DNA from 2 places in the Paenibacillus sp. FW507-14B1B genome. Region 2 is predicted to be linked to the other one. Evidence: riboswitches for the same ligand, from Rfam matches in the RefSeq annotation. Region 2 holds a riboswitch; the other holds the start of a gene.

Region 1 (8,116 bases), on a different contig from region 2:
ATTGAGCGCGGAACAACGGATGGATTGACATGGTATTCCCCGCTGGAGAAGCCGTTCCGTATATCTGGATTCGCTTGGATTGAAGAGGAACGTATTTACCGTAGACTTCCTGTATCACCGGATTATCCTATAACGACTGCAGTTGATAATTTAGCGAATTGTACGTCAGGTGGACAGATCCATTTTCGCACCAATTCCAGAAGTATATCCGTGCGGGTTCGACTCGCTGCAGGGTCAAGCATGTATCATATGCCGGCGACAGGTGAATGTGGAATGGATGCGTACTTCGGAGGACCGGGCCATTGGTTGTATGCAGGGACGGCAAGTTTTGGATCAGGGCAACCGGAATATGAAAGCCGGCTTTTTCTAAATGATAGTAACGAAGAGCGTTCCTTTATGCTGAATATGCCGCTGTATAAGGGTGTGAAGGAAATATGGATCGGTCTTGAACCGGAGGCAGACGTCTTGGCACCTGAGGCATATGATTCGGATCGTAAAATTATTTTTTACGGTACCTCCATTACACAAGGTGGATGCGCTGCGCGTCCCGGCATGTCTTATACGAATATCTTGAGCCGCAGAATCCATCAGGAGTTTATCAATCTTGGTTTCTCTGGGAATGGAAAAGGGGAACCCGAACTTGCACATTTGATCACACAGATCGATAATCCAGCTTGTTTCGTCATTGATTATGAATCCAACAGCGGTGGCACGGAACCTTACCGTAAGACGCTGCCGGAATTTATCCATATCCTTCGTGAAGCTTATCCTGATGTTCCGATCATTCTCATCTCTAGATTCCCGTATGCGTCGGAATCGTATAAGCCGGAGGTTCTTCAGGGAAGAGTGGAGCGTAGAGAGTTCCAAGCCCAGTTGGTCCAGAAACTAAGAGAAGCTGGAGATCACAGGCTGACCTTCGTGGATGGCGCTAGTTTACTCAGCAGCCGAACGGATGAGGCAACGGTTGATGGCGTGCATCCAACAGATTTTGGATTTATGCAGATGGCGGATAATCTAGAGCCAGTGTTAAGACAGGTTCTTGCGGGTGTAGCTACTTCTTAATATATAAAAAGATGACTTCTGACTAAGGATGCAGAAGTCATCTTTTTGTATGGTGAGGCGATGGCATTAACTCAGCCGATAGCTGGCAAACGGCTTACCATGAATAAAGGATTCGCTAACGGCGTCTAGCTGCTTACTGAGATCTTGATCGATCTGAATTTCGAGACTTTTGATATTATCCGCAAGCTGCTCGGTGCGTGTAGCTCCCACAATCACGGTGGACACAGCTGGGCGATCCATAAGCCAGGACAGAGAGAGGGCGCTTGGTGTGTAGCCGTATTCTTCTGCAAGCTTACTTACCCGTTGTCCAAGCTGAATGTTCTTGTCCTCAAGGAATCGGTTGAAATTTGGATCGGTGTCTGCTCTGGAACCGGAAGGTGCTGTGCCCGCGCTGTTGTTATATTTTCCGGTCAGAATTCCGCCTGCGAGTGGAAAATATGGAATGATGCCTACACCTTGATCTAAGCAGAGGGGAACAAGCTCAAGCTCTGGTGTTCGGTCTGCTAAGGAATAGCTGGTCTGTATGGAAGTATATCGAACATAATCTTTGAGATCGCTGATTCCGAGTGCCTTCATAATCTCCCATGCAGCATAGTTGGATGCACCGATATACCGTACTTTTCCGGAAGTAACCATATCATCCAGTGTCCGAAGTGTTTCTTCCAGTGGTGTATTCGGATCAAATGTATGAATTTGATACAGATCTACGTAATCTGTCTTCAGTCGTCGTAGGCTGTTGTCCAGTTCCTGCATTAGATGATAACGGGAAGAACCGCGCTCATTCGCTCCTGCTCCCGTAGGGAGTCCGGCCTTCGTTGCTAGCACGGCTTCGTGGCGTCTTCCCTTCAGTGCTTCTCCGATGATCCGCTCCGATTCTGTATTGGCATAAATATTGGCCGTATCAATGAAATTCACGCCGTGATCGAGCGCAAAATGAAGAATATGGGTAGAGGCTTCCTGATCGGCTCTTTTGCCAAAAGCATTCGTTCCGAGTCCCAATTGGGAGACTTGAAGGCCACTGTGTCCAAGACGACGATATTGCATATAATCCGCTCCTTTTCATAGATGGTAATGACTATGGATCTAGTCTTTAAGATGAGGTTCACTGGTTCATATTGTACTCCCTCTACATAACAAAAGAAATCGCTCCTTAAATCAGGGCGATTTCTTTTGTGTAAGGTTCAGCAGCGATCATAGAAATGATTCGTACTACTCGCTGCACTTTAAGACAATGTAACTTTAGGATTCAGGGTGATCTCAAAAGCTCTATCCCAAATGTAGCTTGGATTTTCATAGGATAAAGCTGCACTTTCATACTCAGCATAAGACCATTTTGCTTTCTTGATTTGACGGATGTTATGAGATGATGTGCATTGGCTAATCTGAAAAGCATTCTTGGCTGCCAAGGTGTTCGTATGCGTCTGCATCCGTTCCCTCAACAGAGTAACCACATGAGCATAGTCGCTCTCCGAATTAAACAAAAGAAAATTACCGTCTGCATAAGGGATGTTCGTATACAGTGCATTGGCCCTCGAGTACTGCCGAATCTCGCCAATCGTCAGCGTCTTGTAGTAGTAGTCTTTCAAGAAACGTTTGAACAACAGTGATCCATGCGCATCTACAGCTTTATTTAGTGCAGGCGCTTTTTTCTCTGTGATGAGAAATGCATATCTGGCTTGTGCCATCCCTAGGGCAATACCGATCTTGTTCCCGGCTGTATTCCATCCACTATACCCGAGAATCTGTCCTGTATATGAACTTTCGAGCAGTGCTTCGGTGACGACTGCATTCGCCGCACCTCCACCTACGAAATCAATGACGACCGTGGGCATCTGATTCAATCCATTAACTTCAATTCGGCTTACCGCGTTCGGTACTTCGTCCTTATCTGTAATCGCAATAATCTCCACATCAACTTTTACTTCCGGGGAGTCCTCGACGAGCTGACCGCCTATGATATCAACATGATGCTGAATATTCTGGTGTACACTCATGTACTCATATGGGTTGATAATTGTAGATCCATCTCGTCCAAAATAAAGCACGGAATATTTCGGTTTCTCATCTACACGTAACAGTTCGTGCGCCATTCTGGCCATGAGTGAATGCCCTAAACCATCCGCGTCTGGCAGTATAATCGCACGTTCAGGACTTTGACCATTCTCGCCGCCAAAAGATTCTGTGATCATTCCTTCTACATAATCGATTTCATTCGCTTGAACACCTTGGGTGGAAGAGTCGTCCACACCGATGGCCAGGAAGTCAATATAATCGAACTGTGCTAATCGATCCAGAATGTACACATTCGATTTGAATTTGTGTCTGCGAGCATCATAGTAATGCTCTTTATTAAAAGTGACCGTTTCCTCATAAGGAGTTCCATCAGGTTTCGTATCATAACCTTCTAAAATTTCACTGAGCTCATCTACGCTCTTCCTCGGTTGTTTCATGAAACTGCGGGATTCATCGTAAGCATTCTGGAACACATTCTCTACATACGTTGTGGTAGCGAGCCTCATAATGGTGTCAAGCACATACATGGGTTTGCGAGGATGAGCCTTTTTTACCAGTCGAATGGTATCCAGTAAGTGGGTTGTTGCAGGATCATAGTCTGGGTAGGCTGAACCGCCGTTGGTACGCAATCTTCTACTCCCAATTAGTCCTCCATACGCGAGCATATCTGCAGAGATAATAAAGCCATCAACCTCTGCTGCATGATCGAGAATGAACTTGCGAATGTTGGTTGTGTTACCGAATGTAGGCGAAGATGTGCTCAGGAGTGTGTTGTCTGAAGCGGTCTTCTGAGAATCCATTCGGTTCTTGATATCCTCCAAGCATGGCGTAATCACTTCAATGCCAGCGGATCTTCCTTGAACAATCACATCATCTAGGTTTACCGGTCGATCATCTAAAGGTACATACAGAACTTTTTTCATATTCATATCCATACAACTCCCTCATTTATAGTATGAAAGGCCGTATACAAAAGGGAAGTGAAGAATCGAGATGAACCTCTTCCCAAGTTCATCTCGTTTCTTTATTGTTAGGTGCCTTCACCTATATAGGTAATTGTTACATAAGAAATACAACCACTAGAATTATTTTTTTGAAAAATAATCATTTTCTATATAGAACATCTTTCAAATGACCTTAGAAAATTCATAAAATCAACATTACAAACACCATAAAAAGTGGTATTGTATAGAATAAACAGAACAAGTGTTCTTATATTTTGGTGTTGATTGTCTATCTTTGCAACTTAACAGAATGGAGTGGATGAAGAATTGAATACAGGTCAGACGGCTTTTGAGCGAGTTCAGGGAGAGGTCCACCGGATTGGCTGGAGGATTCAATATCGCGCTAAGACGTTGAAGAAACGGGAGTGTACCTTCTATGATCTTGAACGCATGTATACGAAAGTGAACTTTACAGATCAAGCTGAGAACAGAATGTTGGTTGAACAGCTGATAAATACACTTCCCCCTCAAGGCAAGATCATTATTTATAAACTGTACATACAGGATCAGACGGAATCCGAAGTAGCACGCGAGCTGAATATAAGTCAACAGGCGGTGAACCGATGGAAACGAAGAATGATCAACCAGTTATCACAGACCGTGAGTTTCTAGCATTGCTAGAAGCAGCGCAGGACAATGATCCAGATGCGATGATACAGCTTATCGATTTATTTAAGGAGGATATTGTGAGAGCCAGTCAATTTATCCAACTACCGAAAGAGGATGCCGTAGCAGAAATTGTAATGGAGCTATTGGCGTATATTAAAGAGGGGGAGGAATAGATTAGGAGTTTGTTCGTTTGACATCTATCCCAATCCTGTGTACAGTAATTGACAATAGAATAGAAAGTCCACTAGGGGAGCCGTTGGCGGCTGAGACAAGAGAGTATCTTGGACCCTTTGAACCTGATCTAGTTCATACTAGCGTAGGAAAGTGGAGTCGGTCATATCATTATTGCCTTATCCTTATGCAATGATTGAAATAGATGAAGCCGCTCCAGCTTTCGGGGCGGCTTTTTTTGGCGTCTACTGAAAGTGGTTACTCTTACGGGACTTTCTGCTCTTCAAAAAAATTGGAGGTGGAAGACTTATGAGTTTCACACAAGAGCTCCGTCAACAGGCGGACGGTATTTTTCAGGCCATATTTGAACATCCCTTTGTGAGAGGAATAGCAGAAGGTAAGCTAACGAAGGAACAGCTGGTTCATTATATCAAACAGGATTATGAGTATTTGAATGCATACATGCGGATTTATGGGATTGCCATTTCTAAGTGCACGACAAGAGAAGAGATTGCTGTATTCAATGAACAGATATCATTTATTCTACATAGCGAGGTACATCCACATCAGAATTTTTGTCATGAAGCAGGGGTTAGGTATGAGGATATGCAGGGGTATCCGCTGGCTCCGTCAGCACATCATTATATACGCCATATGTTGACCGTGGCTCACGAAGGAAGTCTGGGTGAGATTATGGCGGTGCTGCTACCTTGTCCTTGGACGTATCTTGAGATTGGGCAAAAGCTGATGAAGGAAGTTAATCCAGATGAGTCTCACCCGTTCTATGAATGGATCACATTCTATGGCAACCGTGCGGATGGTGCGACCATTAAATTCTGCAATGAACTCGATGCTTGGGCCTTGGAGGCCACGGCTGCTGAGCGTTCACGCATGACCGAGCATTTCATGCTTAGCTGTCAGCTAGAGTATTTGTTCTGGGATATGGCTTACCGTCAGGAAGAGTGGCCGGTTCAGATGCAGGCGATCTGTTCTGTGAATTCTTAGTGTATTCCATCATCATAACGACAAAGTGAGGCTGATGAGTGTGATGTTAGATAAAGAGGTTTCCGAGTTACTAGGGAAGGTGCAGCAGCATAAACCGCTTGTACATAATATGACGAATGTGGTGGTGACTAATTTTACGGCAAATGGTCTTTATGCGTTAGGTGCATCCCCTGTTATGGCGTATTCACCCGATGAGGTTGCCGATATGGCAAAAATTGCAGGGGCGCTAGTGCTGAACATTGGAACATTGTCTCGTGAATTGGTGGATGCCATGATTATCGCGGGACGTTCAGCGAATGCGCATGGAGTTCCGGTCCTGTTGGACCCTGTAGGTGCCGGAGCTACAACGTTTCGAACGGAGTCAGCGCTGCGTATTTTGAAGGAGGTTCAGATTTCGCTTGTACGGGGAAATGCGGCCGAAGTTGCTCATCTTGTCGGCGAATCGCGGGAGATTAAAGGCGTGGATGGCGGTGGCAGTGCGGGTGAAAGTCATGTGAGTCTAGCCATTCGAGCAGCACAGGAGTTGAAGACAACGGTTGTCATTACGGGAGAAGAGGATGTCATCACGGATGGTACGACCGTACGGGTTATAAGTGGTGGACATGAGCTGCTTACAAAAGTAACCGGAGCGGGTTGTCTATTAACTTCTGTATTAGGGGCTTTTGCAGCCATAGAGCCGAATCTTATGTTATCAGGCGCAGCAGGTCTTGCCTTCTATGGAGCTGCTGCTGCTCGCGCGGCAGAACTCACCTCGGATGTTGGACCAGGTAGCTTTCAAGTTGCTTTTCTAGATGAATTAGCGAAGCTGCATGCCGGTTCCCTGTCAGGATTTTCCGAGATCCGAGAAGTAGAGGTAGCTGGAACAGGTGATAAACGATGAGTCATACGATGATTCCAAGAGCGCTAACGATTGCAGGCTCAGATAGCGGTGGCGGGGCTGGTATTCAGGCGGATCTCAAGACATTTCAAGAGCTTGATGTATTCGGGATGTCTGCCATTACTGCGGTAACGGTACAGAACACCTTGGGTGTTCATGGGGTTTATCCACTTCCTCCGGAAGCGGTGGCGGAGCAGATTGACGCAGTGGGACTAGATCTTGGCGTGAATGCAATCAAGACAGGAATGCTGTTTAGCCCGCCTCTCATCCGCGCAGTGGCCGAGCAAATTCGGAAGTTCGGATGGGAGCATGTCGTCGTCGACCCGGTGATGATTGCCAAAGGTGGGGCAGAGCTGCTTCGGGCAGAAGCGGTTCAGGCGCTGAAGGAGGAACTGCTTCCCTTGGCATTCATTGTTACCCCGAATATTCCGGAAGCCGAAGTGCTAGCGGGGATGAAAATACGTTCGATGCAGGATCGCCGTGAAGCGGCGCAACGTATTCGTGATCTAGGAGCGAAGCTTGTGGTGATTAAGGGGGGCCATGCTGCGGATGAAGAAGATAAGGTCATTGATCTTATCTATGATGGGACCCTGTTCACGGAGCTAAAGGCCAAGCGGGTACACACGGTTCATACGCATGGAACAGGATGCACCTTCTCGGCAGCTATTACCGCAGGATTAGCAAAGGGCATGTCTCCTGTGGAAGCTATTACGAGGGGTAGAGCGTTCATTCAAGCAGCGATCGAGGATGGGCTGAATATTGGGCAGGGGCATGGTCCAACGAATCATTTTGCCTATCGACGTCGGCATCAGGAGGTGCCCTCATGAATGGAAGAATTTCGCCTTCCACGATGCGCGAATCCCTTCGGATGTACTTGGTGATGGGAAGTGTGAACTGCCTGTCAGATCCAGAGCAGGTATTAATAGAGGCGCTAGTTGGTGGCGTGAGTATATTCCAGTTCCGTGAAAAAGGTGAGGGTGCGCTGTGCGGTGAACAGAGGTTAGCCCTCGCCCGTAAGCTTCAAGCATGTTGCCGCCAAGCGGGTGTGCCGTTCATCGTGAACGATGATGTGGAGCTAGCGCTTGCACTGGGTGCAGATGGCGTTCATATCGGTCAAGATGACGATTCAGCAGATTCTGTTCGAGAGCGAATCGGGAACCGAATTCTAGGTGTGTCTGCTCATACTGTGGAAGAGGCCAAGTTAGCCATTCTTCAAGGTGCCGATTATCTCGGTGTGGGACCGATCTATCCAACACAGTCAAAAGATGACGCGAAGGAAGTACAAGGTCCGGAGATTGTACGCAAGCTGCGTGCAGCTGGTATAGAACTTCCGATCGTTGGAATCGGTGGGATTACTGAAGCGCGTGTAGGAGAA
Region 2 (8,116 bases):
CGCCAATCGCTTAGCCCGAGTAGCGCTCCGATATTAACTGCTCGCATCCCTGCCTGGCATCCTCTCTCCGGTGCATCCAGGCGATAACGATAGTTGCGTTTCGGTCCTTTAACATGTATATCCTTATAGGTCTCTTCGTCATAAACCTCTTGATATACAGTGAGACCGTCAATTCCTGCATTCACGAGTTCCTGATAATCCGGCACATCCAGCGGCTGAATTTCAATCGCAATAGAAGCAAAATGATGCTTTAATACATCCACACAGTCCTTCAAATATTGTACTGAAGAATGAATGCGAGATTCCCCTGTTAACAGAATGATCTGCTTTATTCCTTTAGCCTTTATTGCCCTAGCTTCTTGCTCCACCTCCAGCATCGTCAGCTTACGCCTTGGGAACTCGTTATCTATGCTGAAGCTGCAATACTTACAAGTATTCACACAGTAATCGCTCAAATAAAGAGGCTGATATAATTGAATGATTCGGCCAAAATGCTGTACGGTTCGCTCATGTGCTTGTTGTGCCATGATTTCTATATAAGGTTCTGCCGCAGGAGACAATAACGTCAAATAATCCTCATTGGTTAGCCGATCCTTCCCTAAGACTCTCTCTACATCCTTGTTACTTACAGCCTGCGTGAGACGCTCGAACGGCCACTCTTTGACTTGGGTGTATATATCATAAAAGCTCATTTCATCTCTCCCTCTTAGTCCAAAAATCCAGTTAGAATGGACGAGGCCTCTGCTCTGCCACTCAACATCCGCCCAAGTCCTGCCAAGTACCCCATGCGCCCAGACTTCACGGCCAAGTCAAAAGCTTGCGCCATACCAACTGGATCTTTCGCTGTAGCTATCGCCGTATTGACCAATACCGCATCTGCTCCCATCTCCATTGCCTCCGCTGCCTCGGATGGCTTACCGATCCCTGCATCCACGATAATAGGAACAGAAATCTCATCTATTAGAATCTGGATCATCTCTTTCATTCGGATGCCTCGGTTTGTGCCAATTGGCGCTCCGAGCGGCATTACAGCAGCAGCACCTGCATTCACCAAGGCTTTAGCTGCCATGAGGTCAGGGCTCATGTAAGGAAGAACAACGAAGCCTTCTTTAGCTAGCACCTCCGTTGCTTTAATCGTCTCCGCATTATCCGGAAGCAAGTATTTCTGATCCGAGATAACCTCAATCTTAATCCAATTGCTCATCCCGCATGCTCTTGCTAATCTTGCAATACGTATAGCCTCATCCGCCGTTCTTGCCCCTGAAGTATTGGGCATTAACTGTACATTGTCAGGAATGTCATTCAGAATGTTCTCCTCGGAACCGTCCAGATCAACTCTTCTTACAGCAACGGTAACGACCTGTGTCCCAGAAGCCGTAATGGCTGCGTTCATCTCTTTGTGGTCTGCATATTTCCCCGTTCCTACCAATAGTCGGTTGGTCAGCTTTACGCCGCCAATCTCAAGTATATCCTTCATTGTTCTCCTCCTAGTTCGTGTGTGATCAATGATTACGCCCTTCTATTCCCTCATTAATTGAACACAAAAAAGACCTCCTTATGTCATATAAGGAAGTCACTAGGGGTAGATGAATAGAGCCCGGTTCTAATGGAGGAACGGTTAAATACATAAAGAACCGTTCCAGCACAGAACGGTTCTGAATTCATGAACACACAAAGATTGAATTCGTTACCACTTTCCTACGCTGGCATGACCCAGATCAGGTGCAAAGGGACCAAAGCGAAATCGCTTTATCTCAGCCTATAACAGGCGCCCCTAGTGGACTTCCAAGTAAGCAATGCGTGAATGTAACACATAGAGCTTACTCTTTATGAAATTAGGGTAATGGTAACATTACCCTTTTGTGACGTCAACCATGTGTTTCATACTGAACATCGATGATTCATTTTAGATTTTGAATTTTTCAATTAAATTGTGCAGCTCTTCTGACATATTAGATAACGATGATGCAGAAGATGTAATTTCCTCCATAGAAGCCAGTTGCTCCTGCGTCGATGCCGCTAAGTTCTGTGATTCTGCTGCAACGGTTTTGGAGCCCTCTGATATGAACCCAATCGCATCTACGACTTGTTCCGTATTCATAGAGATCTGCTGTGAAGCGGTCGATATCTCCTGAATCTGATTAGAGACCTCATCGATATCATTTTTTATGAACTCGAATAGTTGACCCGCTGAATGTGCGACTTGAATTCCATCGCTAACTTCCCTCACTCCAGCTTCCGTCTTCTCTACCAGTTGGAATGTACGCTGATTAATTGTTGTGACCAACTCTGCAATCTGCCCAGCCGACTGGGAAGATTGTTCCGCTAACTTTCGAACCTCTCCTGCAACCACTGCAAAACCTCGTCCTTGTTCCCCTGCTCTGGCAGCTTCTATAGCCGCATTTAGTGATAGCAGATTCGTTTGAGCTGAGATTTCTGTTATTACATCAACAATCATTTCAATTTCTTTCGATTGCTCCTGCATCTCTGTTACAGCATTAGCTAAATGATGCATCGTGTTTTGTATCGAATCCATCTGGCTAACGGTTGACTGGATAGACTGATTACCCTCTAAAGCTTTTTGAGCCGTTGCTATCGTAAGAGATGATGTCATTTGTGCATTTGAAGCAATTTGCTGTACGCCAGAGGACATTTCGTGAATAGCCTGGAGACTATCATCTACATTTCGAGATTGCATCTCCGCATTTGTGGATACTTCTTGAATCGTCATCGATATCGCTTCGGATGCCTTGCTGGATTGCTCTGAACTTGCGGTAAGCTCCTCGGAGGAAGATGCTACATGCTCCGAACTAATACGAATCTTGTGCACTAATCTCTGGAGATTATCTTTCATCTGATTAAATGAATGGGCCAATACTCCGATTTCATCTTTATTCTTCAACTTGATATCTTCAACTGTTAAGTTACCTAACGCAATTTCCTCTACCGCTTTTGCTATAGTTACTATCGGTTTGGATAACATTCGTGAACAAATATAACCGAACAATACAGCAAATACAAAAGCAAAAATACTAACTACAGCCACATTGGTAACGGCATGATTGACAAGCTGTGTACTTTCCTCACTTGCTTCCTTCATCGCATTTAACTGTTCGTTTGCCAGATTCTCAGCCATCGGGTCAAGTTCTATACCGCGTGGAAATACTTCTGCAATAAAATAATCCAAGATCTGATCAGATGATTTCTTCGATTGAATCATTTGTATCAATTCATCATATTTTTCTTTAAACTCTTGGTTTCCTTGATCAAGTTCTTGCAAGCTCTTTTTAAATTGGGCCGATTGGCTTAATGGGATTGTTTCCTGAATTAACTGACTTGCATCCGCATAAGCCTTCTCTAATTTAACTAAAAAAGATTCGTCACTTGTAATGATATATGCTCGAATCAAACTATTTTCCTTTGAAATATTTACTTGTGTATTTAATACATTCGATAAAATGATAGTTCGTCTATCGACAACATCGGTATACAGGGTATCTATTTTCTTTAGATACACAGAAGCTATAGAACCTGTAACCCCTAACAAAAGAGCAATAATGAGGAAAGAGCCGATTAGCTTCCTTCCAATCGTCATTTTGAATTTAAGCTTGTTCTGGATAGTAGATCTCATGTTGCACACCTCGTTTTCAAATTGTTCTATCCTCATGATGCAAAAAAGCCCCTCACTCTTCAGTAGAAGAGGGGGTTACAACGATTTGTATTTCTTTTCACTTACCTTTAAAGCACATTAATTTATATAATATCGGCATTTCATATGAAATAATGAATAGCTATTTTGCGGAAGATAACGCGAAAAGGCACCCGTAACTTGGATGCCTTTCTAATTTAAATAAAGATATCATGTGATTTTACTTTACTAGTTTCCATACGTCTGCTTTATTAGGAAGCTCATTATATGTCCACCATTTCGCTTCATAGGTCGCACCATTAAAGTGTACCTTATCTCCACCCACATAGGCTTTCTTAGCATCCCATTCTGGATAAAGAGTTTCGTTATCACCCGCTCCTCCGTCTTCGGTTGCGGTCTTCACATGAAAAGGAGTTGACGCTTCTGATTTAACGCCAGCACCATCAACAGCTACAACGGTAAACACATAGGATGTGCCCGAGGATAACCCCGTTACCTCATAAGCAGTTAATGTCGACATGCCTAGCAGAACATTATTGAGGTAGATTTCATATTGCGTTGCACCCAGTGAAGCTGTCCACATGAGTGACACGCTTGTCGATGTGGTTTTCATGGAATGAACACTTGTAGGAGCTGCAAGTCCAGCACCAGCACCAGCATCACCAATTAACTTCCATACTTGTGCTTTGCCAGGCGTTTCATTCTGTGTCCACCACTTCGCTTCATAGGTGGCACCGTTAAATTGTACTTTGGCTCCACCCAGATACACCTTAGAAGCGTCCCATGCCGGGTATGTGTTAGTATCGTCCCCACCATTACCTGCGGCAGATGTTGCAATCGTTACAGCTGGAGAAGCTTGAGATTTATCTCCTGCATTATCAACTGCTCTTACGGTATACACATAGGATGTATTCACAGTAAGACCATTGTCTACATAAGTATTCGTTGATGAAGTTCCAACGAGTACCCCATCACGGTAAATTTCATATTTTGCGATTCCGGTTGGAGCTGTAGAAGCCGTCCATTTTAGCGTTATCGTTGTTTCTGTTTTGTTCACGGAGCTCACATTCGCAGGTACGGTTGGACCTTGCGCTGCGCCATTACTCACGATATTAGCATCGATAACCTGATAGAAAGCATTAGGAGTATCAGCAATGTCCCATACGCCAAGGATAAGCTGATATCCTGTACGATCCGCAGGAATATTACATTGATGTGAAGTCGAAGGGTTCGGCTTCGCCCCTTTGTCATCAAATGAGCAGAACAACTCTATATCGTCCCGTCCGATCGGTTTGGTAGGGTCCCAATTTGCTTTTGTAATGTAATATTTCCAGTTGTCCGTTGCATGTGCAGCTGTTAGTTTCCAAGTAAATGTGTTAAGACCCGTCTGTAGGGTTACTTTCTTCCAGCGATCTGGTGTTTGTTCATAAAGCTCTTTAAAAATACCACCACCGGTAATCTCTCCATCTGCAGGTCCTGTAGTCGGAAAGTTACCAATGGCTTCAATACTTTGTGGTTCATATTGAACAGCGCCACAATTCGTATTTTCACCTTGCTTACACATATAAGCACGGCTTGCGGGTGACTCAATATAACCATGAGCGGAAGCACTGTCTGCAAATAAAGTGAAGAATAACAGTCCTAGTAAAAAAGTTGAACAGCCTAGCAGAAGTTTTGTTACCTTGGAGGGTAAGCTAAGAGTAAAATGTGGGTTAATCATGATCCGTCTCCCTATTCCATAATTTTCATACCTTTGTATCATATTACCCACATTTAAGATTACTGAGTATAGGCTAGAAGTAGTCTTTGAAAATTATGTAGAATAGTGTCGACATTATATCATAATCCAATCATGATATTAGATCTTTCCGCCTATGAATTTATTCTATTTTATAAGTTATTGAGCCTATCACAGCATCCTGACCAAGGTCATTGGATATAAAACCCCTTCTATATGAACGAGGCAATTAGAACCAGTAAAAGTCTTGAAAACAAACCTCTTTGAATGAATTGATCATTTTAGCCTATCCGATTTCTTTGAGATGCAGGGTCCTTTGGGGCTGAATCGATTAGGCATAAATACCTTAAACAAACCAGAAAAATTAGGCTAGATCATTTAGAATCGGCTGAAGCACTTGTTGAATCGAAATGCGCTCCTGTTGCTTCCACCCATCTTCAGATCGTTCCACCCATATTTCTTCATGATTTAAAAATTCATTTATCGTCATAAGGGGATTCATATCCTCAAGCGTTGTGCAGTGGATACGCGCATGGTTCACGAAGCGAAAAAGAACCGCATTTTCAAATAAATATTCCTCAATGTCAGGCTCTATATCTTCGTGTAGTAATGTCTGAATGATAAGTCCTATTCCATCGTAAAGATCTTTAGAGATCGTCTCTTCGTATAGTGCTATGGCAAGTTCCCCTTTGATAGCACACATATAGGCTAAGTACTCGCTCGGAACCGTACTTTCACAGCCCTTGGTCAGCAGCCATTTCTTTATTTCAGGTGTTCTAGCTTCAAGCTGTTCAACGGCAGCAATTTTACCCCAGCCATGGACGGACTGAGCAAGCTTCCATATCTCATGATTCGCTTCCTTCGTTCCATCATCTAGCGCGAATACAACATATGAAGTGAATTCCTCATGCATACCTAGTGTAAAGAGCAAATCCTTATATTCCTCACAATGGGTACAACCAAGCACTGTGATTGCGAACTTCACAACCTCTCGATGTGCTGCATGCTCTAGTAGCCATAATGCTTCTTGCTGAACGAGTTCTTCATTCCACTCGGCTTGTTGAAAGAGTTCTATAAATCGATCACGATAGGTAGCTATGTTATCAAAAATTATTTCGTCGTACGTTGCCTTTCTCGTTTTGTCTTTCGGATTGCTGAGTTGCTTTCTAAACAATTTTAGTAGTTTTTTTGCGAATAAGGGAGTTGGTACGTCATCGATTATGCGATCAAATAATCCCGCATCCATTCGGGGTTGATTCTCATCATAGAAGTACTCATCATCTGGTAAACGGTCATCTACTATTTTGTTGTGTGTCTGAACTTGCTGCTGAATGGCAGAGACAATTTTTTCTCTATGGGCCCAAGGAAGAAAATCAAGTTTAAGAGACTCATTCAGCACTGTATTTTGGCCGATTTTTACAATACAATTAAACTTTATGTATCCTCCAAGTTTGACGGACACTTTATGTTTCGTGCCATCTCCCAGTTCAAGAATACCTGACATTTTAGAGTAAGGTATGAAGTGAGAGAGCAAAGATTTTCGCTTATTGCTATCAACCGTAATACCATCAATGATAAGAGCCTCTTCACGTAACTGATGTACAACCTCAATAACGTGCCCTTTATAATCTATCTTCCAGGTTTTATTGGCTTCTTTTTCTACATCTTTTACCGCGTTGCGCGCTGCACGTTTTAATTCATCTTTAAAACCCATAATGTCCTTCTTTCATAATTGAATTGGTTTTGTTCTTTACGATAATACCATGAATTAATTGCTCTACATGTGTGTTCTTTTATATGACGAAATGATCAAGAATAGACGAAAAGGCACCTTTATGGGGTGCCTTTTCTTATGAACTCATATTCTACTTTTCAACTTTGAATCGATGAACAAGTCCATTTAGCGTCTCAACCATACCATTTAACTCTTCAGCTGCTGAAGCCACCATTCGCAACTGCTTCTGCTGATCCTCCATGGTCAAAGCGACCTCTTCCGAAAGCGCACTACTCTCTTCGGATACCGACGTCATGCTCTCTAACTTCTCTTGTACTTGATACACATGTTCTCCAATGCTGGAAATGTGCGCCCCATTATCATGCATAACTCCTGTCATCACATCTACAGAAGAAGAAATCGCCTGGAATGCATTGCTGACACGCGATACCGTTATCGCCTGCTCGGATGTACTCTCCTTAACAGCGGTCATCGCATCTACACTCCTGCTTACGTCCGATTCAAGCTCAGATACAAGTAGCAAAATATCATCTGCCGCTGCATTCGACTGTTCGGATAACTTTCGAATTTCAGAGGCGACCACCGCAAATCCCCTGCCTGCATCACCTGCACGGGAAGCTTCAATGCTAGCATTGAGAGCTAGCAGGTTCGTTTGCCCTGCAATTGCACTGATCGTTGTTAAGATCTGATTAATCCCCACTGCTTTACGTTGAAGCTCTGTAGTGGCAGACTCAATCTCTTCCGCAGCGCTTAAGTTCCCCCGATTGGCGTACTCTAGCTTCTCAATCGTGGTCATTCCTTCCTTGTTATCCTTCTGTATGAGATCAATTGTATCTAATACATGCCGTGTCGCCAGTTGAAGTTGCTTATATTTCTCCTTCATTTCAGTCGAAATATTGGCACAATCCTCAATCGACATTGCTTGCTCATTGTTGCCACTTGCAATCTCTTCAACGGATGTGGCTGCTTCGTTTATCGACATCTTTACTCCATC

The links. Region 2 has a riboswitch for thiamine pyrophosphate ahead of AC3WJJ_RS19190 (thiazole synthase). Riboswitches for the same ligand answer to the same signal wherever they lie in the genome.
Region 1: linked by a shared signal. The riboswitch ahead of tenA (thiaminase II) and the one ahead of AC3WJJ_RS19190 (thiazole synthase) in region 2 are both predicted to bind thiamine pyrophosphate.

Annotation. Positions count from the first base shown of each region.
Region 1 is NZ_JBYSWS010000005.1:287,340-295,455, reverse strand. It holds gene AC3WJJ_RS22540 (SGNH/GDSL hydrolase family protein) at 1-1,062, shown strand, start outside; gene AC3WJJ_RS22535 (aldo/keto reductase) at 1,129-2,106, opposite strand; gene AC3WJJ_RS22530 (DUF4127 family protein) at 2,286-4,004, opposite strand; gene AC3WJJ_RS22525 (sigma factor-like helix-turn-helix DNA-binding protein) at 4,335-4,691, shown strand; gene AC3WJJ_RS22520 (helix-turn-helix domain-containing protein) at 4,643-4,861, shown strand; TPP riboswitch at 4,925-5,028, shown strand; gene tenA (thiaminase II) at 5,169-5,864, shown strand; gene thiM (hydroxyethylthiazole kinase) at 5,908-6,744, shown strand; gene thiD (bifunctional hydroxymethylpyrimidine kinase/phosphomethylpyrimidine kinase) at 6,741-7,568, shown strand; gene thiE (thiamine phosphate synthase) at 7,565-8,116, shown strand, end outside.
Region 2 is NZ_JBYSWS010000004.1:84,416-92,531, reverse strand. It holds gene thiH (2-iminoacetate synthase ThiH) at 1-692, opposite strand, end outside; gene AC3WJJ_RS19190 (thiazole synthase) at 707-1,477, opposite strand; TPP riboswitch at 1,679-1,786, opposite strand; gene AC3WJJ_RS19185 (methyl-accepting chemotaxis protein) at 1,907-3,631, opposite strand; gene AC3WJJ_RS19180 (lytic polysaccharide monooxygenase) at 3,870-5,369, opposite strand; gene AC3WJJ_RS19175 (hypothetical protein) at 5,752-7,101, opposite strand; gene AC3WJJ_RS19170 (methyl-accepting chemotaxis protein) at 7,253-8,116, opposite strand, start outside.